Regions from separate parts of the Propioniciclava soli genome, predicted to be linked through region 3. Evidence: riboswitches for the same ligand, from Rfam matches in the RefSeq annotation. Region 3 holds a riboswitch; each other region holds the start of a gene.
What was found. Region 3 has a riboswitch for thiamine pyrophosphate ahead of PCC79_RS16065 (YkoF family thiamine/hydroxymethylpyrimidine-binding protein). Riboswitches for the same ligand answer to the same signal wherever they lie in the genome.

Region 1: linked by a shared signal. The riboswitch ahead of PCC79_RS02015 (thiamine ABC transporter substrate-binding protein) and the one ahead of PCC79_RS16065 (YkoF family thiamine/hydroxymethylpyrimidine-binding protein) in region 3 are both predicted to bind thiamine pyrophosphate.
Region 2: linked by a shared signal. The riboswitch ahead of thiC (phosphomethylpyrimidine synthase ThiC) and the one ahead of PCC79_RS16065 (YkoF family thiamine/hydroxymethylpyrimidine-binding protein) in region 3 are both predicted to bind thiamine pyrophosphate.

The regions. Positions count from the first base shown of each region.
Region 1 covers NZ_CP115965.1:469,338-478,725, reverse strand. The annotation lists gene PCC79_RS02030 (glycosyl hydrolase) at 1-2,290, opposite strand, end outside; gene PCC79_RS02025 (ABC transporter ATP-binding protein) at 2,558-3,643, opposite strand; gene PCC79_RS02020 (iron ABC transporter permease) at 3,637-5,289, opposite strand; gene PCC79_RS02015 (thiamine ABC transporter substrate-binding protein) at 5,291-6,427, opposite strand; TPP riboswitch at 6,468-6,574, opposite strand; gene serA (phosphoglycerate dehydrogenase) at 6,717-7,700, shown strand; gene PCC79_RS02005 (hypothetical protein) at 7,749-7,898, opposite strand; partial or broken gene PCC79_RS17370 (aminotransferase class I/II-fold pyridoxal phosphate-dependent enzyme) at 7,930-8,265, shown strand; gene PCC79_RS02000 (aminotransferase class I/II-fold pyridoxal phosphate-dependent enzyme) at 8,354-8,920, shown strand; gene PCC79_RS01995 (hypothetical protein) at 8,887-9,388, opposite strand, start outside.
Region 2 covers NZ_CP115965.1:3,077,364-3,086,751, reverse strand. The annotation lists gene PCC79_RS13950 (DEAD/DEAH box helicase) at 1-837, shown strand, start outside; gene thiD (bifunctional hydroxymethylpyrimidine kinase/phosphomethylpyrimidine kinase) at 858-1,706, opposite strand; TPP riboswitch at 1,737-1,843, shown strand; gene thiC (phosphomethylpyrimidine synthase ThiC) at 1,838-3,547, shown strand; gene PCC79_RS13935 (MFS transporter) at 3,544-4,884, shown strand; gene thiM (hydroxyethylthiazole kinase) at 4,874-5,662, shown strand; gene PCC79_RS13925 (thiamine phosphate synthase) at 5,662-6,327, shown strand; partial or broken gene PCC79_RS13920 (YnfA family protein) at 6,302-6,436, opposite strand; gene clpB (ATP-dependent chaperone ClpB) at 6,633-9,209, shown strand; gene PCC79_RS13910 (hypothetical protein) at 9,261-9,388, opposite strand, start outside.
Region 3 covers NZ_CP115965.1:3,537,243-3,546,630, forward strand. The annotation lists gene murJ (murein biosynthesis integral membrane protein MurJ) at 1-711, shown strand, start outside; gene trxB (thioredoxin-disulfide reductase) at 824-1,792, shown strand; gene PCC79_RS16025 (MOSC domain-containing protein) at 1,764-2,450, opposite strand; gene PCC79_RS16030 (HEAT repeat domain-containing protein) at 2,536-3,312, shown strand; gene PCC79_RS16035 (HEAT repeat domain-containing protein) at 3,325-4,395, opposite strand; gene trxA (thioredoxin) at 4,496-4,819, shown strand; gene PCC79_RS16045 (hypothetical protein) at 4,810-5,247, opposite strand; gene PCC79_RS16050 (FAD:protein FMN transferase) at 5,383-6,117, opposite strand; gene PCC79_RS16055 (FMN-binding protein) at 6,117-6,668, opposite strand; gene PCC79_RS16060 (hypothetical protein) at 6,828-7,385, opposite strand; TPP riboswitch at 7,559-7,662, shown strand; gene PCC79_RS16065 (YkoF family thiamine/hydroxymethylpyrimidine-binding protein) at 7,715-8,338, shown strand; gene PCC79_RS16070 (ECF transporter S component) at 8,341-8,979, shown strand; partial or broken gene PCC79_RS17445 (ATP-binding cassette domain-containing protein) at 8,976-9,218, shown strand; gene PCC79_RS16075 (ATP-binding cassette domain-containing protein) at 9,326-9,388, shown strand, end outside.

The sequences.
Region 1 (9,388 bases), 760 kb from region 3:
CACCCGCGGCGTCCGCGCGCTCAACCCGCACCCCGGCGTGCGGACGCGTCGTGCCGCTCCACGCGTCCAGCCGGTGCACCAGGCCCGAGCCCGGCAGGGTGACGTCCACGTCGACGGGCTCGCCAGTGTCGTAGAGGAAGTGGTAGGCGTACAGGTGGAGCAGGTCGCCGTCCTCGCGCAGGTGAGTCAGCACGCTGCGGTTGTCCTCGACGAACTCCGCCCGGCCGGTCACCCCCAGCCGGCGCAGCGCCGCCACCGTGTCGGCCGGGTCGCCGACCCGCGCCACGCTCGGCAGTGCCACCAACTCCGCGATCGTCGCGGTGAGCTCGTCGTCGCGCCCGTCGAGGCCGTGGGTCCGCGCGGCGGCGGCCCCGTGCGTCCGGTAGCGCCGGGTCTGCAGTTCCACGAGCTCGCGGCTGCCGTCCACCAGCAACACCTGCAGCCCCGCACGCGCCCAGCCCAGCAGTCGCCGGGCGACGTCCGCATCGAGGGCGTCCTGGTACACGATCAGCGCCTGGTAGCCCGGCCCGTCCGGCTGGACGACCCCGTCGGCGAAGCGCACGTCGTCGCGCAGCAGCAGGGAGCCGTCGAAGAACTCGTAGGTCCAGCCGGCGTCCTGCATGCCGAGGTCGGCCCACCAGTGGTTCTGCCGGTTGCGCATCCACCACATGCCGTAGGCGACCTCGTCGGCCACCCGGGTGCCGTCGTCGTCGACGAACCGCATGCCCGAGACGTTGTCGGTGAAGTGGTCGGTGCGCAGGATGCCCACGTCGATGCGCGGACGCCCCTGCCGCAGCAGGAACTGGCACCGGGCCAGCGCCGTCGTCCACCACGGATAGAATTCGGCGCCGGGCTGGCGGGTGTCGAACCGCTCGGAGAACTCCGGCCACATGCCCTCGTGGCCCGGCCACCGGGTGGTTTCCCTTGCACCGGCGGGGCTGGCCCAGCCGTGCAGGACCGTCCGGGTGATGCCGGCGGCGAGCTGGGTGGCAATGATCTGGTCGTAGAACCGGTGGTCGAGCATGTAGTTGCGTGTCGTGGCGCCCGTCTCGGAGCTGTACTGCTTGCCGAACAGGTGCGCCGGGCCGGCCATCAGCCGGTAGGCGTCGATCTGCGCGCCGAACTCCAGCGACTCGGTCTCGATGCCGTCGACCTCCGGCCCCGGACGCGTCAGCTCGAACGGCAGCCCGTAGCTGATCTCGGCGCGCAACGTCATGCCGTGGTGGTGCAGGAACGCCGCGAACGGGCGCAGCATGTTCTCGATGTAGAGGTCGGTCAGGGTGGCGACGTAGTCGAAGCGCACCTTCTCGACCGCCCCGGCGTGCGCCGCGTCCGGTTCGTTGCGGTAGATGGTCTGGGAGGCCATCATCGCCACCCGCCGGGTCAGGAACGGCAACCACGGGGTGATGTCGTAGCCGCGGCGGGCCCGGAACTCCTCGGCCACCGTCCGGCCCCAGAACATTCCGCCCTCGCCGTAGGCCGTGAGCTCCATCGAATCCATGTACATCTGGGCGCGCGGGTTGGCGGCGATCTGCGCGCGCAGCTGCGGCGTCAGCACCTCGTGCTCCCAGTAGTCGGTGACGGCGTCGACGCCGTCGCGGTCGAGGTAGTTCACGGTGTAGTTGACGCTCGCCGACGGCGACGCCGTCTGTCCGGTGCCGTGCATCCAGTGGGCGTACAACCGCCAGTCGCCCTCGGGGGCCGTCCAGTCGAGCGTCTCGTCCACCACGTCGGCCGTGAGATCCACGACCGAGTCGACGTCCAGCACGTTGCCCAGCTCGGTCGTGCCGAGCACCCGCGCGGCCACCACAGCGACGAATGTCTGCTCCGACACCGCTCCCCGGTGCCCCAGCACCGACGGCGAGAACGCGGCCAGATCGACGCGCCGCAGGGCGCCGGTGCGCGTGGCCCCACCCGCGACCTCCTCCACCGTCACGTTGAGTTCCTTGGCCGCCGCGGGGCTCTCGGGCGTGATGGTCGGCAGGTTCGCGTTCGCCCAGTTCGTGCCCGAGGTGAAGCTGACCGCCATCCCCCGCCGGGTGGCCTCGTCCACCACCACCTGCGAGTCGTGCACCCACTCCTCGGCGCCCCAGCCGTAGCGGGCGTGGTCGACCCCCTCCTCGTCCATGGCCAGGAACTCGATGCCGCCGAAGCCGAGGCGGTGCATCGCGGCGATCTCGGTGCGCAGCGTCGCATCGGTGTGGAGGCCTTCGGCGAGCCACCACCGCTGGTCGGGCCGGTACTCGATCGTCGGCTCGGCGAAGCCCGTCACGGTGCTGGCGAAGTCCACGGTGTTCCCTCTTCCTGGAGTGCTGGCCCCGGCACCCGCGCCCGGCCTCGTCGGGCACCCCCCTGCGCTGGGGGATGGAGCGCCGGCCCAGTGGTGGGGAAGGCCTCACCGACGCGCGATGGCCATCCGGTTCAGCATACGGCGGGGGCGACCGGCGCGGGGTGCCCTGCCGGTGAACCGCGGCCGGGCACCCGCGACGCCGATTTGGACCCGAGGGAATGGCGCCATGGCGCCATTTCCTCGGGTCCAAATGCCAGATCACACGCCTCAGCGGGCGGTGGGGTCCGCGTCCCGGACGACCGCCACGGCGTCCGGATCGAGGCGGACGCCCACCGCGTCCAGCCCCGTCGCCTCCGGGGCACGCACCTCGGCGACCTGGCCGCTGGGCAGCTCGACCTTGATCGACACGTATCCCCGGCGGACGTTCTCCGCGCGCACCGGCAGGCGGACGCCGCCGGCGTCCAGCACCAGGCTCGCCGGCCCCAGGCCCATCAGACCGGACGCGGCGGGCCGCCCCACCCCGAGCGTCGCAGCGTCTGCGTCGGTGAGGAACGTGCCGTACCCCAGGAACCGCGCGACGGCGGCCGAGGCCGGCTGGCGCCAGAGCTCCGCGGGTGTGCCCACCTGGAGCAGCGCCCCGTCGGCGAGCACGGCCACCCGGTCGGCCAAGGCGAACGCCTCGTCCTGGTCGTGCGTCACGTGAACCGCGGGCGTCCCGGTGGCGCGCAGCACCTCGCCGAGCACCTCCACCAGCCGCTCCCGCAGCGCTCGGTCGAGCGCCGAGAGCGGCTCGTCCAGCAACATCAACCGCGGCCGCGGCGCCAGCGAGCGCGCCAGCGCCACGCGTTGCGCCTGCCCGCCTGACAGCTCGGTCACGCGGCGCCGCGCGAAGCCCGGCAGCCCCACCAGCTCGAGGAACTCCGCGGCCACCGACGACCGCCGCGCCCGCGGCAACGCGTGGAGCCCGTACGCCACATTGGCGCCCACGTCGAGATTCGGGAACAGCGCGGGTTCCTGGAACATCAGCCCGAAGTTGCGCTTGTGCACGGCCACGCGCGCGAGATCCGCCCCGTCCCACGCGACGGATCCGGACGCCAGCGGCTCCAGCCCCGCGATCGCCCGCAGCAGCGACGACTTGCCCGAGCCCGAGGCACCCAGCAGCGCGACGATCTCCCCGGGTCCGACGTCGAGCGACACCCCGTCCACCGCCGTGATGGTGCGCGTGGCACCCGGCTTCGGCCGGGGCGGCGGCACCCAGCTCAGGATCGGCCGGCGGTTGGGCGGACGCCGCGTGTCCCCCTCGGTCGTGGTGTAGCGCACCACGGCGTCGCGCACGGTCAGCCCGGTCACCATGTGGTCGCCTCCATGGGTCTCATCCTCTCAGCCAACGCCATGACCGTGGCCGTCATCACGGCCAGCAGCACCGCGGCCGCCATGCCCGTGCCCTGGTTCTCCCACCCCGGACGCCCCATCAGCCGGAACACCACCACCGGCAGCGTCGGCGCGTCCGGCCGCGCGAGGAAGGACGTGGCGCCGAACTCCCCCAACGAGGTGGCGAACGCGAACCCCGTCGCCAACCCGAGCCCCCGGGACGCCATCGCCAGGTCGACGCTGGCCAGCACCCGGCCGGGGCCCGCACCGAGCACGGCCGCCGCCTCGCGCAGGCGCGGGTCGATGGCCCGCAGCACGGGCAGCAGCACGCGCAGCACCAGCGGCAGGGCGACGATGGCCTGCGCGATCGGCACCAGCACCATCGAGCTCCGCAGGTCCAGCGGCGGCCGGTTGAGCGTGATGAGGAAGCCGAACCCCACCGTCACCGCCGAGACCCCGAGCGGCAGCATGAACACCTGGTCGAGGACGCCGAGCGCGCGGCGTCCGACCCGCGAGCGCGGCCGGCGCGACACCACCAGGCTGACCAGGACGCCCAGCACCAGCGCCAACACCGTCGCCAGCACAGCCGTCCGCAGCGAATTGCCGATGGCATCACCCACCGGGATCGAGAGCGGCCCCGACGGCCCAGCGACCAGCGCGACGTAGTGGTCGGGGCCCCACCCGGACGCCGTCCGCAGCGAGCGCACCACGAGGTTGCCCAGCGGCAGCGCGACGAGCACCACGACGAGACCGGTGACGAGCGTCGCCCAGCCGTCACGGCGCCACCGCCAGCGCGGGATGCCGGACTCCCCGGTGCGCAGCCGCTGCGCCTGGGTCAACCGGCTCTGCAGCCGCTCCGAGATCACCAGGCTGATCGTCACCACCACCAGCTGGATCACCGAGAGCGCGGCCGCCGCCGTCAGGTCGAGCAGTTGGTTGGTGAGGAACCAGATCTCGGTCTCGATCGTGCCGTACGCCGGGCCACCCAGCACCATGACCACCCCGTAGGCCGACGCGCAGAACAGGAACACCAACGCGGCGCTGGACGCGATCGCGGGCGCGAGGGCCGGCAGGGTGACGGTCGCGAACACCCGTCGCGGCGTCGCGCCGAGCACGGCCGCCACCTCGGCCGGACGGCCGTCCAGCCCCGCCCACATCCCCCCCACGGTGCGCACGACGACGGCGATGTTGAAGAAGGCCAGGGCGGCGACGACGATCGCGAAGCTGCCGTCGAGGCCGAGGAACCCGAGCGGGCCGGTGCTGATCACCAGCGACTTGAACGCGACGCCGACCACCACGCTGGGCAGCACGAACGGGATGGTGACGACGGCCCGGGCGATGCCGCGGCCGGGGAACCGCGTCCGGTACAGCACCCACGCGGCCGGCAGGCCGAGCGCGAGGGACGCCAGCGTCCCGGCCACCGCCTGCGCCAGGGTGGTCGTGACCACCCGGCCGGTGCGCGGGGACGCCAGCACCGCGGCAAACCCATCCAGCGTGAGGGCGCCGTCGGGGAACAGCCCCCGCCCCACCAGCGCGGCGACCGGCCACGCGAAGAACACCCCCAGGAAGGCCAGCGGGACGCCGGCGGCAGCTCCCCAGCCCAGCGCCGGCCCGACGCGCAGCCTCACCTCAGCCGATGACCGTCGTCGTCCAGTCACGGATCCACGTGTCGCGCCCCTCGGTGATAGCCTCGGGCGTCATCGTGTAGGGCCGCTGGGCGAGCGGTGCGAACTCGACCCACTCCGCCGGCAGCTCCACCGAGCGCTGCACGGGGTACATGTACATCTGCTCAGGGATGTCGGCCTGCACCGCTTCGCTCAGCAGGAACTCGATGAACTTCTGCGCGCCGATCTCGTTCTGCGCCCCCGCGATCACGCCGGCGTACTCCACCTGCCGGAAGCACGTGCCGAGCAGCGCCCCGGTGTGCGTGGCGCCGTCCACCACCTCGAACGACGGCGACGTGGCGTAGCTCAGCACGAGCGGCCGCGGCCCCCGCCCCGAGGAGCCGGAGAACTGCACCGTATAGGCCTCCGTCCAGTCCTGGGCGACGAGCAGGCCGTTGTCGCGGAGCCGCTGCCAGTAGTCGAGGTAGCCGTCCTCACCCTGGGACTCGACGGTGGCGATGAGGAACGCCAGGCCCGGCGAGCTGGTGGCGGGGCTGGACACCACCAACAGATCCCGGTAGGCGGGGTCGGCCAGATCCTCCAGCGTCGTCGGCACCCCCAGACCGCGCTCGGCGAACCAGTCGAGATCGGCATTGATGCACACGTCCCCGAAGTCGATCGGCGTCAACCGATGGGTGTCGTCCGCGGCGAACGTCGCCGCCTCCTGCTCCGGCAGGGCCTCGGCGACGTAGGGCACGACGACGTCCTCGTCCAGCGCCCGCCCGGCGAACGTGTTGTCGATGCCGAACACCACATCACCGAGCGGGGAGTCCTTCGTCAGCACCAGCTGGTTGGTCAGGCTGCCGGCGTCCCCGGGCGCGACGTAGGTGACGGTGTAGCCGGTCTGCGCCGCGAACTCGTCCAGCAGCTCCTGGCTCAACGCGAAGGAGTCGTGCGTCACGACGGTCAGGGTGGTCGACTCGGACGCGGTGGGCGTCGGCGACGTGGTGGGCGTCGGGGCCGTGTCGGACGCCGCCGGCGTCGGGGTGGCCGCCGGGCCGGTACAGGCCGCCAGCGCGAGCAGGCCCGGCACCAGAAGCATCGCGGTCCGGCGGCCCCAGCCGGGCGAGGTGGGGCGTCCGGGGTGCTGGCGATCGGTCATGCGATGGTCCTCCCGTTCGTAGGAGGGGTCGGCCCGCCGTGGGCCGAAGAGCTCGACTCCCTCCGCCGGTGCGAACCGGATCAGGTGCGAGGGTCTGCGGCGCTCCGCACTCTCAGCGCCCCTGCGGGCGCTCCCCTGTCTTCATTCCCCACCCTAGCGTGCGTGGCCCCGCGACCACCCGCAGGGTCACAGCGCGCCCCCGCCCCGGCACACAGCAGGGCCACAGACGCGGCCGACACGGTGGTTTCACGGCCCCGAACGGGTCGCCCGACACCGCGAAGGAACTGACATGACCCACACGGCCCCCCGACCCGGGACCGCCGGCCAGGCACTTCTGCTGGACAACGTCCACACCGACGCCATCCCCCCGCTCCGCGACGCCGGCCTGACCGTCCACCACCGCGCCGAGGCGCTCAACGACGTCGCCCTGACGCGGGCGCTGTCCGGCGTCCGGGTGCTCGGCATCCGCTCCGGCACCCGCCTGACCCGCCGCGTCCTGCAGCGCGCCGAACATCTGGAGGCGGTCGGCGCCTTCTGTGTCGGCACCAACCAGATCGACCTGGCCGTCGCCGACGAACTCGGCATCGCCGTCTTCAACGCCCCCCACGCCAGCACGCGCAGCGTGGTCGAGCTCGCGGTGGCGAACCTGCTGGCCCTCAGCCGCCGCCTCACCGTCCACGACCGGGCGGTCCACGCGGGCCGCTGGCACAAGACCGCCGAGGGCAGCCGCGAGGTGCGCGGCCGGACCCTGGGCATCGTCGGCTACGGCAACGTCGGCAGCCAGCTGTCGGTCGTCGCCGAGGCGCTCGGCCTCCGCGTGCTGTTCCACGACCTGGCCGACCGCCAGCCGATCGGCCACGCCACGCCCACCCGGACGCTCGACGAACTGCTCGGGGCATCCGACATCGTCAGCCTCCACGTGGACGGCCGGGCGGGCAACGCCGGCCTCCTCGGCGCCGCCGAGCTCGGCCGGATGCGGCCCGGCGCGCTGCTCGTCAACCTCAGCCGCGGCCCGGTCGTCGACCTGCCCGCGCTGCAGGACGCGCTGGCGTCCGGCCAGCTCGCCGGGGCCGCGCTCGACGTCTTCCCCGACGAACCGTCGGGCCGTTCGGACGCCTTCGCCTCCGCCCTGCAGGGCCTGCCGAACGTCATCCTCACCCCGCACATCGGCGGATCAACCGAGGAGTCCCAGGCCGCCATCGCCGCCCACGTGGCGGGCAAGCTCACCGATCACCTCACCGGCACCACCGGCCGCGCCTCCCGCGCCGCCTGACGCCCACCCCTGCCCGCACCATCCCGACGCCGCACCCCCAACACGCATTCACCACGACCGCCGCATCACCACCACCACCACCACCACCAAGGAGACCAGCATGAACGTCCGCTCCCTCACCCGTGCCGCCCACTCCGCCTCCTTCTTCGAGGTGCAGGAGGCGGCGGGCTCCGGGCGCACCGTCGTCGACTTCTGCATCCCGACGAACAGCTACTTCCCCACCCCGGCGATGTTCGACCAGCTGTCCGCCGCGCTGCCCGAGCTCCTGACCTACTACCCCAGCGACGCCGCGGCCACCACCCGGCGGCTCAGCGACCTGCTCGGCCTGCACCCCCAGACCGTGGCGATGGGCAACGGCTCCACCGAACTCATCACCTGGATCGACCACCTCCTGGTCACCGAGAGCATCGCCGTGCCGATACCGACCTTCGGCCGTTGGACCGACCAGCCGTTCGAGACAGGCAAGCGCGTCGACCTGTACCCGCTGCGCGAGGCCGACGGGTTCGCCCTCGACCTGGCCGACTACGCCCGCTTCATCCGCGAGCGCGGTTCGCGGGCGGCCGTCATCTGCCAGCCCAACAACCCCGACGGTGGCATCGTGGCCCGCGACCAGGTGACTCGCGTTCCTCGACGAACTGTCCGATCTCGACCTCGTGGTCGTCGACGAGTCCTTCATCGACTTCGTCGACGACGCGGAGGCCCGCTCCGTCGTCGACGTCGCGCCGCTGCGCAGCAACGTCATCGTGCTCAAGTCGCTCGGGAAGAACTTCGGCCTGCACGGCGTCCGTTTCGGCTACCTCGTCGCCAACCCGGCGCTCGCCCGCCGCGTCGGTGAGGCCCTGCCGAAGTGGAACCTCAACTCCCTGGCCGAGGCTGTCGTCGGGATGTTGGGTCAACACCGGGACGCCTACCGTCACAGTCTGGCGCTGGCCGCCCGCGACCGGCGCGCGATGGCCGAGCGGCTGCGCACCTTCGGCTCGTTGTCGGTGTTCGAGACGAGCACCAACTTCGTCCTGGTCAAGCTACCGGACCATTGGTCGGGCCCGGAGCTGCGCGACTTCCTCCTCGCCGAGCACGGTGTCTACGTCCGCGAGTGCGGCAACAAGCTGGGCCTGACCAGCCAGTTCCTGCGCCTGGTCGTCCGGCCCACACCGGACGTCGACCGCCTCCTGGGCGGACTGGACGACTACCGCCGATCGGTCGGACGCCGCGCCGCCTGAGCGGGCAGCTCCCCGAACGGCGCGTCGGAGTCCTCCGGCCAGCTCGCCCGGAGGGATTCGAGCTCGGCCACGCGCTCGGGGTGACGCTCGAGCCAGGCGGCGAAGATCTCGCCCTGATGGGTGTTCGCCCAGCGGAACGGAACGACGGCGGCCACAGCGGCGAGCACCACCGCGGCGCCGTACCACCACAGTGGGTCGTCGCGCAGCCCTCCCATGGCCGCGGTCGTCCGCAGCGTCACGACGAGGGCCAGCCCGGCGGACAGCCCCCACCAGGCGTCGTAACGCCCCCGCCCCGCCCAGGGGTCGGGCTCGGCGAACCCGTCGAGCAGCCCCTCGCGGCGCCACCGGTGGAGCCGCGTCTCGGCGGCCAACGCCAGGGCGACCAGCAGCGCCACCCAGCCCTCGGCGAACGCCCCGCGCACCCACACCAGCGCGACGACCCCGAACACGAGCACCACGGCCGCGGTC
Region 2 (9,388 bases), 460 kb from region 3:
CCGGTCGTCCACGAGGCGGATTCCCCGCAGTCCCCGGTCGCCACCATGGAGCACCACGTGCTCACCGTGACGCCGGCCGAGCGCAGCGACGTGATCGCCGACCTGGCGGCCGCGCCCGGCCGCACGATCGTGTTCACCCGCACCAAGCACGGCGCGAAGAAGCTCGCCAAGCAGCTGAACGGGCGCGGCATTCCGGCCGTCGACCTGCACGGCAACCTCAGCCAGAACGCCCGCACGCGCAACCTGGACGCCTTCGGCTCCGGCCGGGTCGAGACGCTCGTCGCCACCGACATCGCCGCTCGCGGCATCCACGTGGACGACGTGGCGCTGGTGGTGCACGCCGATCCGCCGACCGAGTACAAGGCCTACCTGCACCGCTCGGGCCGCACGGCGCGCGCCGGCTCCGCCGGCACCGTGGTGACGATCGCCACCCCGGACCAGCGCCGCGACGTCCAGGGCCTCATGCGTGCCGCGAAGATCACCCCGCGCGTCATGCCCGCCACGACCGAGGAGCTGCAGGGCCTGGCCCCCGGGACGCGGCTGGTGTACTCCGCGGCCGAGGTCGCCGAGCGCACCCCCACGGCACCGACCGACGCCTCGGCGCGCGGTGCGTCCGGGCGGGGCGGCCGGGGCCGCGGCTCGGGTCGTCCGGGTGGACGCCAGCAGTCCGCCTCGCGCGGTCAGTCGCCCCAGGAGCCCGGACGCCGGCCACGCGGCGCCGGCGCGGGCACCGGAGCCGGTCGGGCACCGGCTGCCGCCCGTGCGGGGTCCACCGGGGGCGCGGCGGCGTTCTCGGCGTCGGCTGGCCGTTCCAGCGGACGCCGCCGCTCCCGCTGAGGCGGGCACCCCCGGAGCCCTCAGCCCAACGTGACCAAGTGGTCCACCGGGCCGTGCCCCGACTCGGGCGTCCGACTCAGCCGCCACCCGGCGCCCGCGGCGATGGCGTCCGCCAGATAGCGCCGCGCGTCCTCGATCGCCGCCCGGCTGACTCCCGTCTCCCGGGTGTCGCCGCGCCGGGCCGCGCACGCCGCGATCGCCGACGACAGCGTGCAGCCGGTGCCGTGGGTGTTGCGGGTGGCGATCCGCTCACCGGTCAGGTCGGCCACGCCCGCGGCGTCCGCGAACACGTCGAGCAGGGCGTCGCCGCGCAGGTGGCCGCCCTTGGCGAGCACGGCTCGCGTCCCGGCGCGGATGAGGGCAAGCGCCTGCTCCCGCAGCCCGTCCACATCCTCGGCCTCCGCGACCCCCAGCAGCACCCCCGCCTCGGGCAGGTTGGGCGTCACCAGATCGGCCAGGGGCAGCAAGTCAGCCCGGATGGCCTCCACCGCGTCCTCGGCGAGCAGCCGGTCGCCCGACGTCGCGACCATGACCGGGTCGAGGACGATCACACCGAACGCGTCCCGCCGCTCGCGGATCAACCCCGCCACGGCCGACGCCGTCGTCGCGTCGCTCAGCATGCCGATCTTCGTGGCGGCGACGGGCAGGTCGTCCACGACCGCCGCCACCTGCGCGACCACGAACGCCGGGTCGACCCCGCGCGCGTCCCGGACCCCCTGGGTGTTCTGCACGGTCAGGCCGGCGAGCGCGGCGGCCCCGTACACGCCGAGGGCCGAGAACGTCTTGAGGTCGGCCTGGATGCCGGCACCCCCGCTGGGGTCGGAGCCGGCGATGGAGAGGCAGACAGGGCGCGCGGTCGGACTGCTCATTCGCCCACCCTATGCAGATGTGCTTAGATGAGGACATCCCACGGGCGCCCGAGCACGGGCTGAGATCAGGCTGACGCTGCCTGGACCGTCGAACCTGTCCGGATCATGCCGGCGTAGGAAGAGAGATGTCCATGGAGACGCATCCGCAGCACCGCCCCAGCACGCTCACCGACGGCGACGTCACGGTCCCGGTGACCGCGATCAGCCTCGCCGACTCACCCGACGGGCGGCCCAATCCCGACGTGCTCGTCTACCGCACGTGCGGCCCCGAGGTGGACCCGACGCAGGGCCTGCCCCCGTCCCGCCAGGCGTGGATCGACGACCGCGGCGACACCGAACGCCACGAGGTGCGTCCGCGCGACCTGGCGGACGACGGGCGCACCGCCGTCCGCCGCGGTGCGGCGTCCGAGCAATGGCGGGGACGCGCCCACGCGCCCGTGCGCGCGAAGGAGGGCCGCCGCGTCACCCAGATGCACTACGCGCGCACCGGCGTCGTGACCCCGGAGATGCGCTACGTCGCCCTGCGCGAGGGCGTCGCGGTCGAGAAGGTTGTCGAGGAGGTCGCTGCCGGCAGGGCGATCATCCCGGCCAACATCAACCACCCTGAGTCAGAGCCCATGATCATCGGGCGGGCCTTCCTCACCAAGGTGAACGCCAACATCGGCAACTCGGCGGTCACCAGCTCGATCGCCGAGGAGGTCGAGAAGCTCACGTGGGCCACCCGCTGGGGAGCCGACACGGTGATGGACCTGTCCACCGGCGACGACATCCACACCACGCGGGAGTGGATCATCCGCAACGCGCCGGTCCCCATCGGCACCGTGCCGCTCTATCAGGCGCTGGAGAAGGTGGACGGCAAGGCCGAGGACCTCACCTGGGAGGTGTACCGCGACACCGTCATCGAGCAGGCCGAGCAGGGCGTGGACTACATGACCGTGCACGCCGGCGTCCTGCTGCGCTACGTGCCGCTGACCGCCGAGCGGGTCACCGGCATCGTCAGCCGCGGCGGCTCGATCATGGCCGGCTGGATGCTGGCCCACCACCGCGAGTCCTTCCTGTACGAGCACTTCGACGAGCTGTGCGCGATCTTCGCCGCCTACGACATCGCGTTCAGCCTCGGCGACGGGCTGCGGCCCGGCTCCATCGCGGACGCCAACGACGAGGCCCAGTTCGCCGAGCTGAGGACGCTGGCCGAGCTCACCGAGCGTGCCTGGACCCACGACGTGCAGGTGATGGTCGAGGGTCCCGGGCACATCCCGCTGGACCTGGTGCCCGAGAACGTCGAGCTCGAGCAGGAGTGGTGTCACGGCGCCCCCTTCTACACGCTGGGCCCGCTCGTCACCGACATCGCGCCCGGCTACGACCACATCACCTCGGCCATCGGCGCCGCGGTGATCGCGATGCACGGCACCGCGATGCTCTGCTACGTCACGCCCAAGGAGCACCTGGGCCTGCCCAACCGCGACGACGTCAAGACCGGCGTGATCACGTACAAGATCGCCGCCCACGCAGCCGACGTCGCCAAGCGCCACCCCGGCGCGCAGGTGCGCGACGACGCCCTGAGCAAGGCCCGCTTCGAGTTCCGCTGGCACGACCAGTTCGCCCTCTCGCTGGATCCCGAGACCGCCATCGCCTTCCACGACGAGACCCTGCCGGCGGAGCCCGCCAAGACGGCGCACTTCTGCTCCATGTGCGGGCCGAAGTTCTGCTCAATGCGGATCAGCGCCGACATCCGCGCCCGCTACGCCGACGGGGCGCAGGAGGGTATGGCGGCCAAGTCCCGCGAGTTCCGTGAGCGGGGCGGCTCGGTCTACCTCGACGTCGCCGAGGTGCGCCGGTGACCCTGCCGTCGGTGCGGCGTCGGGGCGGGCTCGTTCCCGAGCTGTCCCCGGACGGGCGCTCGGCCGTCCGCGGCGGTGTGTGGGGCAACTACGTCGATCAGGTGAACATCTTCCTGCCCGTGACCGCGCTGGCCCCCGCGCTGCCGGCGCTGGCCGGGCCGCACGCGACGGCGACCACCGCGGCCCTCGTGATCATGGCCACCCTCATCGGACGCCCCGTGGGCGCCATGGTCTTCGGTCAGGTCGCCGACCGCATCGGCCGGACCCGCACCACCAAGATCGCCCTCGCCGGGACGGCCGCCTGCACGCTCGGCATCGCCGCTGTTCCGGACTGGCACATGCTCGGCGCGGCCACCATCGGCCTCCTCATCGCCCTGCGCTTCGTCGGGGGAGCGTTCCTGGCCGGGGAGTACACGTCCGCGATCCCGCTCGCCATGGAGTGGTCCACCCCGCGGCGCCGCGGGCTCGTCTCGGGTCGCATCATGGCGATGGCCCCGTGGGCGCAGGCCACGATCGCCTTCGTCACCGTCGCCCTGTTGGCCCTGCTCGGCCCGGACGCCTACGCCGCCTGGGGCTGGCGGGTGTCGTTCGTGGCCGGGGGGCTGGCCTCGCTCGTCATGCTCGTCTTCTATGCCCGGCGCGTCGCGGACGCGCCCGTGTTCGTCCGGCGCCGTCGGACGCCCGGCGAGGCGGTCGGGCTCGCCGACGTGCTGGCGGGGCGCTGGGCCGGACCGTTCTGGCGCGTCTTCGGGCTGATGACGGGCCTGTGGTTCTGTACCAACATGGTCGTGATCGTCGTCGCGCAACGCCTGCCCGGGCTCGGGATCACCCCGCTGGAGGTGTCGCTCGTGCTCGGGGTGGCGTCGGTGGCCCAGGCGCTCGTCATGGCCCGCACCGGCCACCTCTCCACCCTTACCGGACGCCGCCGGTTCTTCGTCGTCGTCGGCACCCTCGCGGCCGCGGCGGCGCCAGCGCTCTGGTGGGGCGTCCTCGGCCGGCCGGACGCCGCGGGCCCCGGCGCCCTGGGCGTCGCCCTCGTCGGCGTCGCCGCCCTGCAGGTCTCGACCGTCACGCTGTACGGGCCGATCGGCGCCTACCTCAACGAGATCTTCCCGACCCGGGTGCGGGCGACGGCGTACGGCACCGCCTACTCGCTGTCGATCGTGGGGCCCGCGCTGTACCCCTTCTACCTGCCGCCGCTCGTCGACCGCTTCGGCCCGGACCTGCCGGTGATGGCCCTGCTGGCGCTGGGCGGGCTGATGGTCGCGGGCTGCGCCGCCGCCGGTCCGGCCATGACGCCCACCGACATCGAGAGGAACACCCTGGATGCCCACTGACCTCGCGCCCGTCGTGGACGCCGTCCGCGCCCACCCCCCGCTCGTGCACTGCCTGATGGCCACCGTCTCGATGGGGATCGTGGCCGACGGCCTCCTCGCCGCCGGCGCGCGTCCGATGATGACCGAGACGCGGGCCGAGGCGCCCACCATGGACGCCCTCGCCGACGCCCTGCTGATCAACCTCGGCACGCTCAGCACGGACGCCATGGCCGGCATCCCGCCCACCGTCGACGTCGCCCGCGCCGCCGGACGGCCGTGGGTGCTGGATCCCACCGCCGTCGGGGTCGCCCCCGTCCGGGCGCGGCTGGCCCGCGAGCTCGTCACGCGTGCGCCGGCGGTCGTGCGGGGCAACGCGTCGGAGGTCGTGGCCCTGGCGGGGAGCGGAGCCGGCGGGCGGGGTGCCGATGCCGTCCACGGGGTGCAGGACGCCCTGGGCGCGGCGCGCTCCCTGGCCCAGACGCACGGGTGCGTGGTGGCCGTCTCCGGCGACGTCGACCTCGTCACCGACGGCGACCGGGTGGTGGGCGTCCGGGCGGGGCACCCGCTGCTCACCCGCGTCACCGGCACCGGCTGTCTGCTGGGCGGCCTCGTCGCCGCGTGCTGTGCCGTCGCGCCCCCGTTCGAGGCGGCGCTGGCGGCGTCTGCGTGGCTGGGTGCGGCGGGGGAGCGGGCCGCGGCGCAGGCGTCCGGGCCGGGCAGCTTCAGGGCCGCGCTGATCGATACGCTCGATACCCTGACCGCGGCCGACGTCGCTGCCGTGCGATGCGAGGAGCAGTGATGGGCATCGATCTGCGCGTGTACCTGGTCACCGCCGGGTCCGACCGTCACACCGTCGAGGTGGCCGCCGCAGCCGCCGCCGCGGGCGCCGGCATCGTCCAGGTGCGTGCCAAGGAGGCCTCCACCCGCGAGCTGCTCGCGCTGCTCGGCGCGGTGGCGGACGCCGTCGGTGCGGCCAACCCCACCACCCGCGTGCTGGTCGACGACCGGGCCGACGTCGCCTACGCGGCGCGACGGGCCGGACGCCGCGTGCACGGCGTCCACCTCGGCGCCGACGACCTGCCGCCGCCGGCGGCCCGCGCGCTGCTCGGCGACGATGCCGTGATCGGGTTCACCACGGGCACCCTCGATCTGGTCCTCCAGGCCCAATCGCTCGTCGGCGTGGTCGACTACCTCGGCGCGGGACCGTTCCGGCCCACGCCCACGAAGGACTCCGGACGCGAGCCGCTCGGCGTCGAGGGCTACCGGCCGCTGGTCGAGGCGTCCCGTCTGCCGATCGTCGCTATCGGCAGCGTGGGCGTCGAGGACGTGGCCGATCTGGCGGGCACGGGCGTCGCCGGGGTCGCCATGGTGCGCGCGATCACCGGGGCGGCCGATCCGGCCGACGTCGTCCGGCGGTCGCTGGCGGCGTGGGACGCGGTCAGGCCGGGCGCGGGGCGTACATGATGACCGTCACGCCGACGAGGCACACGAGCGCGCCGATCACGTCGTAGCGGTCGGGTCGGAAGCCGTCGACGACCATCCCCCAGGGCAGGCTGCCGCAGAGATGGACGCCCAGGTCGCGTGGGGCGCGACTGCTACCGATTGGGAAGTGACCCTCACGGGCGACCTCACCCTGATCGTCGGCCCGGGATTCTGGGCGGACGGCGACTGACGCCTCCCCGGCAGGAGCCAACGGAATAGGGGACCCCTTAGGATGGTTGAGTCTGATGGACTCAACTTCTTCAAGACCTCCGGGGAGGAACGCACCCATGGACACTGCCAAGCTCACCACCAAGAGTCGGGACGCCGTCTCGGCCGCACTCCGCAACGCGCTCACTGCGGGCAACCCGCAGGCCGAGCCGAGCCACCTGCTGCACGCGCTGCTGATGGTGCCCGACAACACGGTCGGCACCCTGCTGAGCGCGGTCGGCGCCGACCCCGCCGCCATCGACACGGCGGCCCAGACCGCGATCAAGAAGCTGCCCAGCTCGACGGGCTCCTCGGTGAGCCAGCCGCAGCTGTCCGGCAGCTTCGCCCGTGTTCTCGCCGACGCCGAGACCCGTGCCGAGCAGCTGGGTGACGACTTCGTCGCCACCGAGCACCTGCTCATCGCGCTGACGGCCGTGGCGTCCGACGCGCAGCCGATCCTCACCAAGGTGACGACCCCCGACAAGCTCACCGAGGCATTCAACGCCGCGCGTGGTGGCAAGCGCGTCACCAGCGCCGAGGCCGAGGGGGGCGAGTCGGCGCTGGAGAAGTACTCCGTCGATCTCACCGAGCGCGCCCGCGAGGGCAAGCTCGACCCGGTGATCGGTCGCGACACGGAAATCCGGCGCGTCGTGCAGGTGCTGAGCCGCCGCACGAAGAACAACCCGGTTCTCATCGGCGAGCCCGGGGTCGGCAAAACCGCCGTCGTCGAGGGCCTCGCCCAGCGCGTCATCGAGGGTGACGTGCCCGATTCGTTGAAGGGACGCCGCGTCGTCAGCCTCGACCTGGCGTCCATGGTGGCCGGCGCCAAGTACCGCGGTGAATTCGAGGAGCGGCTCAAGGCCGTCCTCAGCGAAATCACCGAATCGCAGGGCCAGGTCGTCACGTTCATCGACGAGCTGCACACGGTTGTCGGCGCGGGGGCGTCCGGCGAGGGCGCCATGGACGCCGGCAACATGCTCAAGCCGATGCTCGCCCGCGGCGAGCTGCGCATGATCGGCGCCACCACGCTGGACGAGTACCGCGAGCGCATCGAGAAGGATCCGGCGCTGGAGCGCCGCTTCCAGCAGGTGTTCGTCGGCGAGCCGAGCGTGGAGGACACGATCGCCATCCTGCGCGGGCTGCGTGAGCGCTACGAAGCGCACCACAAGGTGCGCATCACCGACAGCGCGCTCGTGGCCGCCGCGCAGCTCTCGAGCCGCTACATCACCAGCCGCCAGCTGCCTGACAAGGCCATCGACCTGATCGACGAGTCGGCGTCGCGGCTGCGCATGGAGATCGACTCCAGCCCGGAGGAGATCGACCAGCTCCGCCGCCAGATCGACCGCATGACCATGGAGCAGTTCGCCCTCGAGAAGGAGGAGGATGCCGCCAGCACCGAGCGCCGCGACCGGCTCGGCGCCGAGCTGGCCGACGCCCAGGAGGAGCTCCGCGGACTCGAGGCGCGGTGGGAGGCCGAGAAGCAGGGCCTCAACCGGGTCGGCGAGATCAAGGCGGAGGTCGACGCCCTGCGCGCCGAGGCCGAGCGGTCGCAGCGCGAGGGCGACCTGACGCACGCGTCCGAAATTCTCTACGGCCGCATCCCCCAGCTGGAGTCCGAGCTCGATTCGGCCGCCGAGGAGGAGGCCAGCCGCGTCCCGATGGTGGCCGAGGAGGTGTCGGCTGCCGACATCGCCGAGGTGGTCAGCAGCTGGACGGGCATCCCGGTCGGCAAGATGCTGCAGGGCGAGAGCGAGAAGCTCCTCACGATGGAGGACCAGCTCGGACGCCGCCTCATCGGCCAGCGCGAGGCGGTGGCCGCGGTGTCGGACGCCGTGCGCCGCAGCCGGGCGGGCATCAGCGACCCGAACCGGCCGACCGGTTCGTTCCTGTTCCTGGGGCCCACCGGCGTTGGCAAGACCGAACTGGCGAAGTCGCTGGCGGCGTTCCTGTTCGACGACGAGCGCGCCATGGTGCGCATCGACATGAGCGAGTACGGCGAGAAGCACTCCGTGTCGCGGCTCGTTGGTGCCCCCCCGGGTTACGTCGGGTACGAGGAGGGCGGCCAGCTCACCGAGGCGGTGCGGCGGCGTCCGTACTCGGTCGTCCTGCTCGACGAGGTGGAGAAGGCGCACCCCGACGTGTTCAACATCCTGCTGCAGGTGTTCGACGACGGACGCCTCACCGACGGCCAAGGCCGCACGGTGGACTTCCGCAACGTCATCCTCATCATGACGAGCAACCTGGGCTCGCAGTACCTCGCCGATCCGGCCCTGCAGGCGTCCACGAAGCGCGACGCCGTGATGGGCGTGGTGCGGCAGGCGTTCAAGCCGGAATTCCTCAACCGGCTGGACGACATCGTGATGTTCGACCCGCTGTCCCAGGACGACCTGACGCACATCGTCGAGATTCAGCTCGCCCGGGTGGCCGCGCGGCTGGCCGATCGGCGCATCACGCTGGAGCTGACCGACGCCGCCAAGGCCTGGCTGGCCGCGACGGGGTTCGACCCGGTGTACGGCGCGCGTCCGCTCAAGCGGCTGATCCAGACCTCGGTCGAGGACGCCCTCGCCCGCCGACTGCTGGCCGGCGAGCTGCACGAGGGGGACGCGATCACCTTCGACGTGGGTGCCGACGACGCGGGGCTGACCGTCGTCAACTGACGCGGTGGTGGGCTGATCGCGGTGCCGGCGGGGCGCCGGCCGGGGCCCGGCTCAGCGGCGGGGGCGCTTGCGCTTCTGCGTGCGGGGCCGGGCTGTCGCGGCGGTTGTCCCGGGGGTGCTGGTGCGCCGCGTGGTCGGCTCCGGCGTGCCCGACGGCGGCAGGTCACCGGGGCGCGGGC
Region 3 (9,388 bases):
ACGGGTGGCGGCACGGCGACATCGGCGTCGTCGGCACGCTCGGCGTCGTCAGAACGCTCGGCGTCGTCCGCGCGGGCATTCGAGGCGGCGCGGCCGGGGGGCCCGGACGCCCGCTCGCTGCCGCCCGATCCGCCCCGCCGGTGGTACGGGGCCCTGCTCGGCCTGTTCGCGGTCACGCTGGTCGTCAGCCTCGTGATGGTGGGCAACGGGCTGTCGCAGACGGCACGGACGCCCCAGGAGCCGGCGACGTACGCGGTGGCGTCCGCCCGCGACTTCGACCCGGCCGGCGACGGGGGTGACGACACCGAGAATCCCGACCAGGCCTCGCTCGCCGTCGACGGGGACCCGACCACGGCCTGGACCACCGAGCGCTACGGGCGCACGGCGACATTCAATGACCGCAAGCCGGGGGCCGGTGTCATCGTCGACCTCGGGGAGGTCAGGGAGGTCGGTCGGGTGTCGGTGCTGCTGGGCAGTGGCCCCACCAGCGGGGAGATCCGGGTGCCCAACGATCCGACGGCGGTGGTGCCGCCGCTCGGCTCGGAGCGGGACTGGCGCACCGTGGCGCGGTTCGACGGGGCCGGCGGTGAGGTCCAGCTGCCGCTGGATGCGGCCGAGGCCACGCGCTTCGTGCTGGTCTACCTCACCGAGCTGCCGCGCGTGGAGCCGAACCACCAGGGCTCGATCTTCGAGGTCAGCGTCGGCCCGTGAGCCCACCCGGGGCCGGAATAGCGGCGGGGGGTGTCGCGTTGCGGCACTAGATTGGTCCACGCAACGCACACGCAACGCACACGCAACGCACACGCACCGAGCAAGGGAACTCATGAGCGACGTCCGCGAAGTCATCGTCATCGGGTCGGGTCCGTCCGGCTACACCGCAGCGCTGTACGCGGCGCGCGCCAACCTCGCGCCGCTGGTGTTCACCGGTGCGGTGGACGCGGGCGGCGCCCTGATGAACACCACCGAGGTGGAGAATTTCCCGGGCTTCCCCGAGGGCATCATGGGTCCGGATCTGATGATGAACATGCAGGCCCAGGCGGAGCGCTTCGGGGCCGAGCTGGTGGCCGACGACGTGGTGGCGGTCGACCTGACCGGCCCGGTCAAGACGGTGACGGACGCCGCCGGCACCACCCACAGCGCCAAGGCCGTGATCCTCGCCATGGGTTCCGGCTACCGCCGGCTGGGCGTGCCCGGTGAGGATGAACTGTCGGGCCGCGGCGTCTCGTGGTGCGCCACCTGCGACGGCTTCTTCTTCCGCGACAAGCCGATCGCCGTCATCGGCGGCGGCGACTCCGCGGTCGAGGAGGCCACCTTCCTCTCCCGGTTCGGCTCCTCCGTCGCGCTCGTGCACCGCCGGGGCGAGCTGCGGGCGTCCAAGATCATGGCGGCCCGCGCCGAGGCCGACCCGAAGGTCGCGTTCGAATGGAACTCCGTCGTGGAGTCGATCAACGGCGAGGGCTCGGTGGAATCCATCACCCTGCGCGACACCGAGACCGGCGCGACCCGCGACCTGCCCGTGCAGGGCGTCTTCATCGCCATCGGCCACGACCCGCGTTCGGAGTTGGTCAAGGGCCAGGTCGACCTCGACGCCGAGGGCTACGTGCTCACCAAGCCCCAGTCGACCGAGACGAACCTGGCCGGCGTGTTCGCCGCGGGCGACCTGGTCGACCACACCTACCGCCAGGCGATCACCGCCGCCGGCACCGGCTGCCAGGCGGCGCTGGACGCCGAACGCTACCTGCAGGCGCTGGCCGACGCGGTGCTCACCGAGAAGGCGATCGCCCGCGCCTGACGCGCCGGGCCAGCCGGTCGTGCCAATGGGGCGGCACGACGCCGGCCGCCACCACCCGGCGGGCGGCGTCGTCGTCGCCCATCTCGGCGGCGAACAGGGTGACCAGATCGATGTCGTGCTCGGGGGCCTCGAGCGGGGTCACGGCGTCACCGGGGCGGACCGTGCCGGGCCCGACCACCCTGAAGTACGCCCCGCACCGGCCGTGCGCGGCGAACCGCTTCACCCAGCCCCGCTCGCCCATGTGGCGGGCGAACGTGGCGCACGGTTGCCGCGAGATCGACACCTCGAGCTCGACGGCGTCCCCGACCCGCACCCGCTGGTTGACGAGCAACCGGTCGAGGTCGAGGCCCTCGGTGGTGAGGTTCTCCCCGAACCAGCCGTCGGGCAGGTCGCGGCCGAGCTCGCTGCCCCACCAGTCGAGCTCCTCGCGGCTGAACGCGTAGACCGCCTTGTGGGCACCCCCGTGGTGCTGGCTGTCGCCCACCAGATCCCCCGCCACGCCGGGGCCGTCCCCGTAATGAGGCCCGTCGCCGTCGGCCGGCCCTGGGGCGAACACCTCGATCGCCGGCGCCGACCGCTTGTCGATCCCCGTCAGGCGGGGCGTGCCCGGGTCGGGCTTGGGCCGGGCGAGGTTGGTGGACCGGATCCGCGGGGTCATGGGCGCAGGCTATCGGCCCCGGGCGACCACCGCTTGACCCTCACGCTGCGTGAGGCTCTAGGTTCACGACCAGGAGGTGGGAACCATGACCAACAACCCCACGTACACCACCGAGCTGCTCGTGACGCAGCTCCACAGCGACGACAGCGCGACGCGCTTTGACGCGGCGTCCCTCATCGGGATCGACCGCGTGACCGACGCCGCGGACGCCCTCGCCGCGCGCCTCGGCGCCGAGACCGATTGCCAGGTGCGCGAGCGCGTCACCTGGGCCACCGTCCAGGTGATCGACGCCGCGCTGCCCGCCGTCCTGGCCCTGCTGGACTCCCCGGACGCCGAGGCCCGCATGCAGGCAGCCCACGTGCTGAGCAAGGCCGCGCGCCCGGAGTTCGCCGCGCACCTCGCCCCGCTCGTCGCGGACGCCGACGCCCAGGTGGCCATCAAGGCCTACCGCGCGGCCGCCAACACCGGCGACGCCTCGGTCGTGCCGTTGCTCGCCGCCCGCCTCGGCGACGGCGACGCGCACCAGACCGATGCGCTCACCAACGCGTTCGTCACCCTCGGCGGGGCGGGCGTGCCCGCCCTGGTCGAGGCGCTGACCTCCGAGCGTGTGGCGGTGCGGCGTCACGCCGCCGAGACCCTGGGCCACCTCGGCCCGGACGCCGACGCGGCCGTGGATGCCCTCACCGGTGCCACGGCGGACGCCGACGCGGAGGTGCGCGTCATGGCCGCCACGGCGCTCGGTCAGCTCGGCCCGGTGGCCGACGAGGCCCTGGCCGCGCTGGCCGCCGGTGACGACAGCGTGCTCGCCAGCGTCGCCGGTGCGCTCGCCGCGCGTCGGAAGCGACTGGCGGCGCGGGCCTGAACCCGGCGCCGGTCAGCTGCCCGCGATCCGCCGGGCGAGCAGCCGGGTGTGCGGGTCGGCGTCGTCGGCCCGCTGCCCGGCTGCCGCACGGGCCTCGGGCGTGCCGAGAGCGCCGAGCGCCGTGAGCGCAGCGAATCGGACGCTGCCCTCGGGGTCGTCCAGGGCGGCGGCGAGGGCGTCCGTGGCGGCCGGGTCGGCCACGAAGCCGAGCGCCTCGGCGGCCTGCTCGCGCACCGCCGGGCCGCCGCCCGCGAGGGCCGCCTCCAACAGCGGGACGGCCCGCGACCCGAACCGGTCGAGCGCGGAGACCACCGCGTCGGCCAACAGCGGGTCGTCGGAGCCGAGCGCCCCGACGAGGGCGAGCAAGGCGTCCGGGCCGCCCACCTGCCCGAGCGCGAAGGCCGCCTTGGCGCGGACCGCGGCGTCGGCGTCCGCCAGCCGGGGCACGAGGGCCGGGACGGCCGCCGGGTCGGCAAGTTTGGACAGCACGTGCGTCATGCGCAGCCGGACGCCGGCGTCCCGGTCCGCCAGCTGCGGCACCACGGCAGCGAGCGCGTCCGGGTGCCGCACGATCGCCCACGTGAGGTTCTCGCGGACGCCCGGCTCGGGCTCGGTGCGCAGCTGCGCCAGCAGCGTGGCGAGCGGGGCGGACGCCGGCGCGTCGAGCGCCGCCCGGAACCGCACGTGCGCCTCGGGGTGGCACAGCCGCTCGGTGAGGGCGATGGCGTCGACCACGTCGCCCCAGCCCGCGTCGGCCACGCCCACGAGGCCGCGCAGCCGGGCGAGCAGCGCCCGCTCGGCCGCCAGGCGCTCCTCCACGACGGCGATGTGGCGGGCGAGGGCGTCCGCGGCGTCGAAGGCCGGGTCGTCGAGGGCCGCGGCGATCTCGGGCAGCGCCAGTCCGAGACTCTTCAGGTGCTGGATCGCCAGGAGCCGGCGCAGGTCGTCGGCGGAGTAGAGCCGGTAGTCACCCCCGGAGCGGCCGCTGGGCACGAGCAGGCCCAGGTCGTCGTAGTGGCGCAGGGTCCGCACCGTGAGCCCGGTGCGGCGGGCCACCTCGCCGATGCGCAGCCACTCCTCCATCGCGCCACCGTAGCGCCTGAGCGCCCGGACCCGGCGGGGACGAGGAATGCCGCGCCACCCGATAGTGTTGGACGGGTACCCACACGAAGGAGAAGCAAGCATGGGTTCCGTCGCCGAGGTCACCGATTCCACGTTCGATGAGGTCGTGTTGCAGTCGTCCAAGCCGGTCCTGGTGGACTACTGGGCCGACTGGTGCTCGCCCTGCAAGCAGATCGCCCCCATCATCGACGAGCTCGCCGCCGAGTACGGCGACAAGGTCACGTTCGTGAAGCTCGACACCAACAGCAACCCGCAGGTTCCCGCCCAACAGGGCATCATGGGTCTGCCGACGCTCCAGTTGTTCGTGGACGGCACGGTCGTCACCTCGATGACCGGCGGCAAGACGAAGGCGACGCTGATCCGCGCCCTCGAGGACTACCTCTGAGCCACCGGCGCCACGGGGCCGGACGCCGCGGGCGTCCGGCGCCGCACCCGGTCGATGCGCAGGGCCAGGCCCAGCTGCGCGCCGACGAGCAGCACCAGCGCGGCCACGACGGCCAGCGCCTCGGCATGGATGACGGCGAGCACCACCGCCGCCAGTGATCCTGCCGCTGCCGCCGCGAGCGCGAGTGTGCCCGGCTCCGCGAGCCGGGCGGCGGGCAGCACACCCAGTTGGGCGATCTGGCTGGCCCAGGCCAGCGCAATGACGAGCAGCCCGGCGAGTTGGGCGACCGTGAGGTCGGCGACCGGGGTGACCGGCAGCCACCCCGCACCGCCGAAGGCCCCGGAGGGGAACAGCACCAAGAGGGCCGCACCGGCGACGGTGAGGACCAGTCGACGCAGCACCGCGTCGAGCGCACTGGGGTCACGCATGAGAACACCCTAAGAATCCTCAGACCCGTCGCGCACCCCCGACACCCGATCCGTGGTGAAATTCATTCCTTGGGAGGACGCACCTTGCCACCGGGTCGCACCAAAGGAGTCGTTCCTTGGGACGACCCCGCAGCGTCAGGCCGCGAGGAACACCGCGCTGGCCCAGACGCGCTCCCCCGCGCTGCAGGCGAGCACGTCGATGTCGTCGAGCTCCTGGGCCCGGGCCAGCGCCTCGGGCCCGCCGGCGAGGATCGCGGTGGCCAGCACGTCGGCCGTCACGATGTCACGGGCGCACACGGTCACCTGCACGAAGGTGTCGTCGGCGCCCAGCCGCCACACGTGCTCGCCACGCTCCGCGGTGCCCGACGTCGCGACGGCCCACCGCTCGGGGCCCATCTGGAACTCGGTGAACAGCTGGGACCGGTCGAGCGGGTCGACGATGCCGACCACCCACGGCTCCCCGGAGGCCCGGTGCCCGGACGCCACCACGTCACCGCCGGCGTTGAGGCACCAGTCGGTGAGGCCCTCGGCCCGCAGCACCGCGCCGGCGTCGCGGAGGGCGATGGCCTTGACGATGCCGGAGAGATCGACGACACCGTCGGGCCGGTGCGGGGTGAACGCGCCGCCGGTGGCCAGCCGCCAGGTGACCGCCTCGTCGTACACCTGCCGGAACGCCTCGGTGGTCTCGGGCAGAGCCAGCTCGCCGCGGGCGAACCGGGCGGCCTCGGTGTCGGGACGCCACAGGCTGAAGCGATCCTCCAGGGTGGCGAAGGCGGTGAGCACGGCGTCCTGGGTGGCGCGGGGGACGGGCCGGGCGCTGTGCAGACTGATCACGGTGCCCATGGCGGCGAAGACGAAGGGGGCGCCCATCACGCGGCCGCCTGGTCGAGCGCGGACTGCAGCGAGGTGAGGTAGGCCTCGGTGGTGTAGGTCGCTCCGGAGATGGTCGCCACGTCGTCGCCCTGGGCCTTCAGCACCGCGCTGCGCATGGCCGGGACGGCCCGGGCGTTGATTTGGTTGGACTTGCGGTCGCCATCGCTCACGACGGACTCCGACACCCCGGTGATCGTGCCGTTCGCCACGGTCACGGTCACCGTGACCGACCCGTAGCGGTGCCGCGCCGTCGAGCCGGTGTAGGTGCCGTCGGCCCACGAGCCGGTGCTGCTGGAAGAGGTCGTGCCGCCGCTGGACGAGGACGCCCCCGAGCCACTCGTCGCCGCAGAGCCGGAAGACGCGGTGCCGGAAGACGCGGTGTCGGAGGCCGTTGTGTCGGAAGACGCGGTGTCGGAGGGCGTCGTGGTGTCGGTCGTGGGCGGGTTGAGTGCCAGTGCGACCTGCCCCTGGGCGGTCGCCGTGCCCCAGCCAAGCCCGAGGATTCCGAGGGACGCCAACGCTGCGGCGGCCCTGGCCCTGCTGCTCATCCTGATTCCTTTCGTCGGACAGGCATCAGCCTCGGCGCCGCACCTGTGGCGGTCCTGTGGGCGGCCTGTCGGACGGGTGCGAACCCGGGCGTGCGTCCGTTCAGCGCAGGGCGACGGCGGGCACCGGCGCGGGGGCGAGGTCGCGGAAACCCCAGCGCTTCAGCTCAGATCGGCGTCGCGCTCGGCGGAGGTGGCCGTGGCCAGGACGCGGCGGCTCTCGCTGAGCGCCACCCAGGTGTCGGGTCGGACGTCACGGGCGGAGTCCCACACCACGACGCGGTGGGCGTCCGCGGTGTCACCCTGGGCAGTCACCGAGCGGGCGTTGACCGTGGATGCGGTGCCCGAGACGTCCTCGACGCACTCGACCCGGATGACGTCAGCGCCCAGGGTGCGGGCCTGGGTGAGGAAGGCGCGCCACTGGCTGCGCTGCTGCAGCCAGCCGGCGAAGGTGATCCACAGGTAGCCGGGCAGGATGACCATCGCCACGCACCACGCGGCGAACGTCGCCTCGCTGATGCCCATGACACCGAAGGGCGTGACGTAGTGGGGCCCGAGGATCGCGTAGAACAGCTGGTGCACCGGGATCGCGGCGAGGGTGAGCAACGACAGTCGGGTCACCCACGCCAACCAGGACGGCACCCGCAGCCCCTGGACCCGGCAGGGCCCCACGACGGTGAAGACGGCACTGCGGGAACGGTTCACGCGACTGCGGGGCATGGCATCTCCTGTTGTTCGGGGGACCGGAGTGGCCGTTCGTAGACAGTTCCCACGCTAGACACCTTCACTATCAATTCACCAGTCCCCCCAGGGAGGACACTCGCTGGGCCACCCGGACCACCGGATTCCCCACGCCGGCCGCAGGAGGGGGGCCCATCGGTTAGCCTGATGCCAGCAAGCCCCCGGGGAGCGCGACGCGCTGAGAAAGTCATCCTGACTGACCCGTGGAACCTGAACTGGTTCATACCAGCGGAGGGAGTCGGGCTGGGTGGGGCGTCGCGCCGCACCCGTCGTTGCCGGCCACCACCCTCAGGGGCGGAAAGGCAGGCATGGCAGCACCCACACCGTCCGCACCCTCGGCGGCCACCTACGGCATCGGGGCCCGGATCGCCCTCCACCCCATGACCGACCGGTACGTCGACATCATCACCACCGCTCTCGCCGCCACCCCGCGGCCGCCGGAGCTCGAGCTCACCACCTCGCCCGTCAGCACCTTCGTCGGCGGCCCCGATGCCGCTGTGGTCAGGTATTGCGCCGACTTGGTGGCCGCTGCGGCCCACCGCGCCGACGGTGCCCACCTGGCGGCGCAGGTCCTCCTCTCCCGGGGCTGCCCGGGCGAGGTGACCTGCACGCTGCGGCACGGGCCCTGGGTCGACGGCGAGGCGGTCGCGGTGCCGGACGCGGGCGTCCGCGCCTGGGCCGAATGGTCGCTCTACCCCCTGCTCGACGGGCAGGGGGGCGGGGCCCACATGACCCCGATCATGGACGCCATCGCCACGGCCAGGGCGTCCGGGTTGTTCCACTCGTCGGATCACTTCGTGACCCGCCTGGCCGGCGACGTCGGCGCCATCCTGGCGCTGGTGGCGACCGCGTGGCTGCGCACGGGGGCCGGCGTCCAGCACGTGGTCACCCACCTGTCGCTGTCCATCAATTCACCGACCCAGGGGGTCTGATCGTGACCACATCGCCACGCACCCCCGGCACCCACCCCCTGACGCTGGCCGAGATCGTCTCGGTCGTCGTGCTCGGCGTCGTGTTCGGCTTTCTCTACTACGCGCTGGTGCTGGGCTGGCGCGCCCTCGGGGTGCTGATGGGCCCCTTCGGCGATCTCGCCCAGAACGTGCTCATCGGGGGCTGGATCGTCGTGGCTCCCCTGGCCGTCTTCATCACGCGGCGCCCGGGCACCGGCATCCTGGCGGAGGTGGCGGCGTCCGTCGTCGAGGTGGTGTTCCTCGGCAGCCCCGTCGGGCCCATCCTGTTGCTGAGCGCGTTCATCCAGGGGCTGGGCGCCGAGGTGGCGTTCCTGCTCACCGGGTACCGCCGCTACGGGCTCGGCGTGTTCCTGGCCTCGGGACTGACCGGCGCGGCCCTCAGCTTCGTCTACGCGACGATTCGCTTCGGCTGGTGGGGCCAAGACCTGTTCGCGCTGCGCCTGGGCCTGCACCTGACCTCGGGCGTGGTGCTGTGCGGGCTCTTGGCTTGGGCGGTGGCCCGAGCCCTGCTGCGCAGCGGCGTGCTGCGGGACCTGCCGGCCGGCCGCGCGGAGCGGGCGGAGCGCGCTCGCGGGGCACTGGCGCCGGCCGGCCAGGAATGACGGGGGACGCAGCCGAGCCGCTGCGGGCCGAGGGCATCACCGTCACCCACACCGACGAGCCGGTCGTCCGGGGCCTCGACCTGGCGCTCGCCGCGGGGGACGTGGTGGCGCTGACCGGTCCGTCGGGGTCGGGCAAGTCGACCGTGCTGGCGGTGCTGGCCGGGTTGATCCCCCACACGCGGGCCGGCGACCTCGACGGCCGGGTGCTGCACCACGGCGCGGACGTCACCGATCAGCCGCCCTGGCAGCGGCGGCCTGGCTGGGGTTCCTGGCGCAGGACCCGGCCTCGTCGCTGTGCCTGGCCAACGTCCGCGACGAGCTGGCCCTACCCCTGGAGAACGCCGGCGTGCCCCGCGCCGAGATCGGCCCGCGTGTGGCCGCCATCGCCGAGCGCTGCGGCATCACCCAC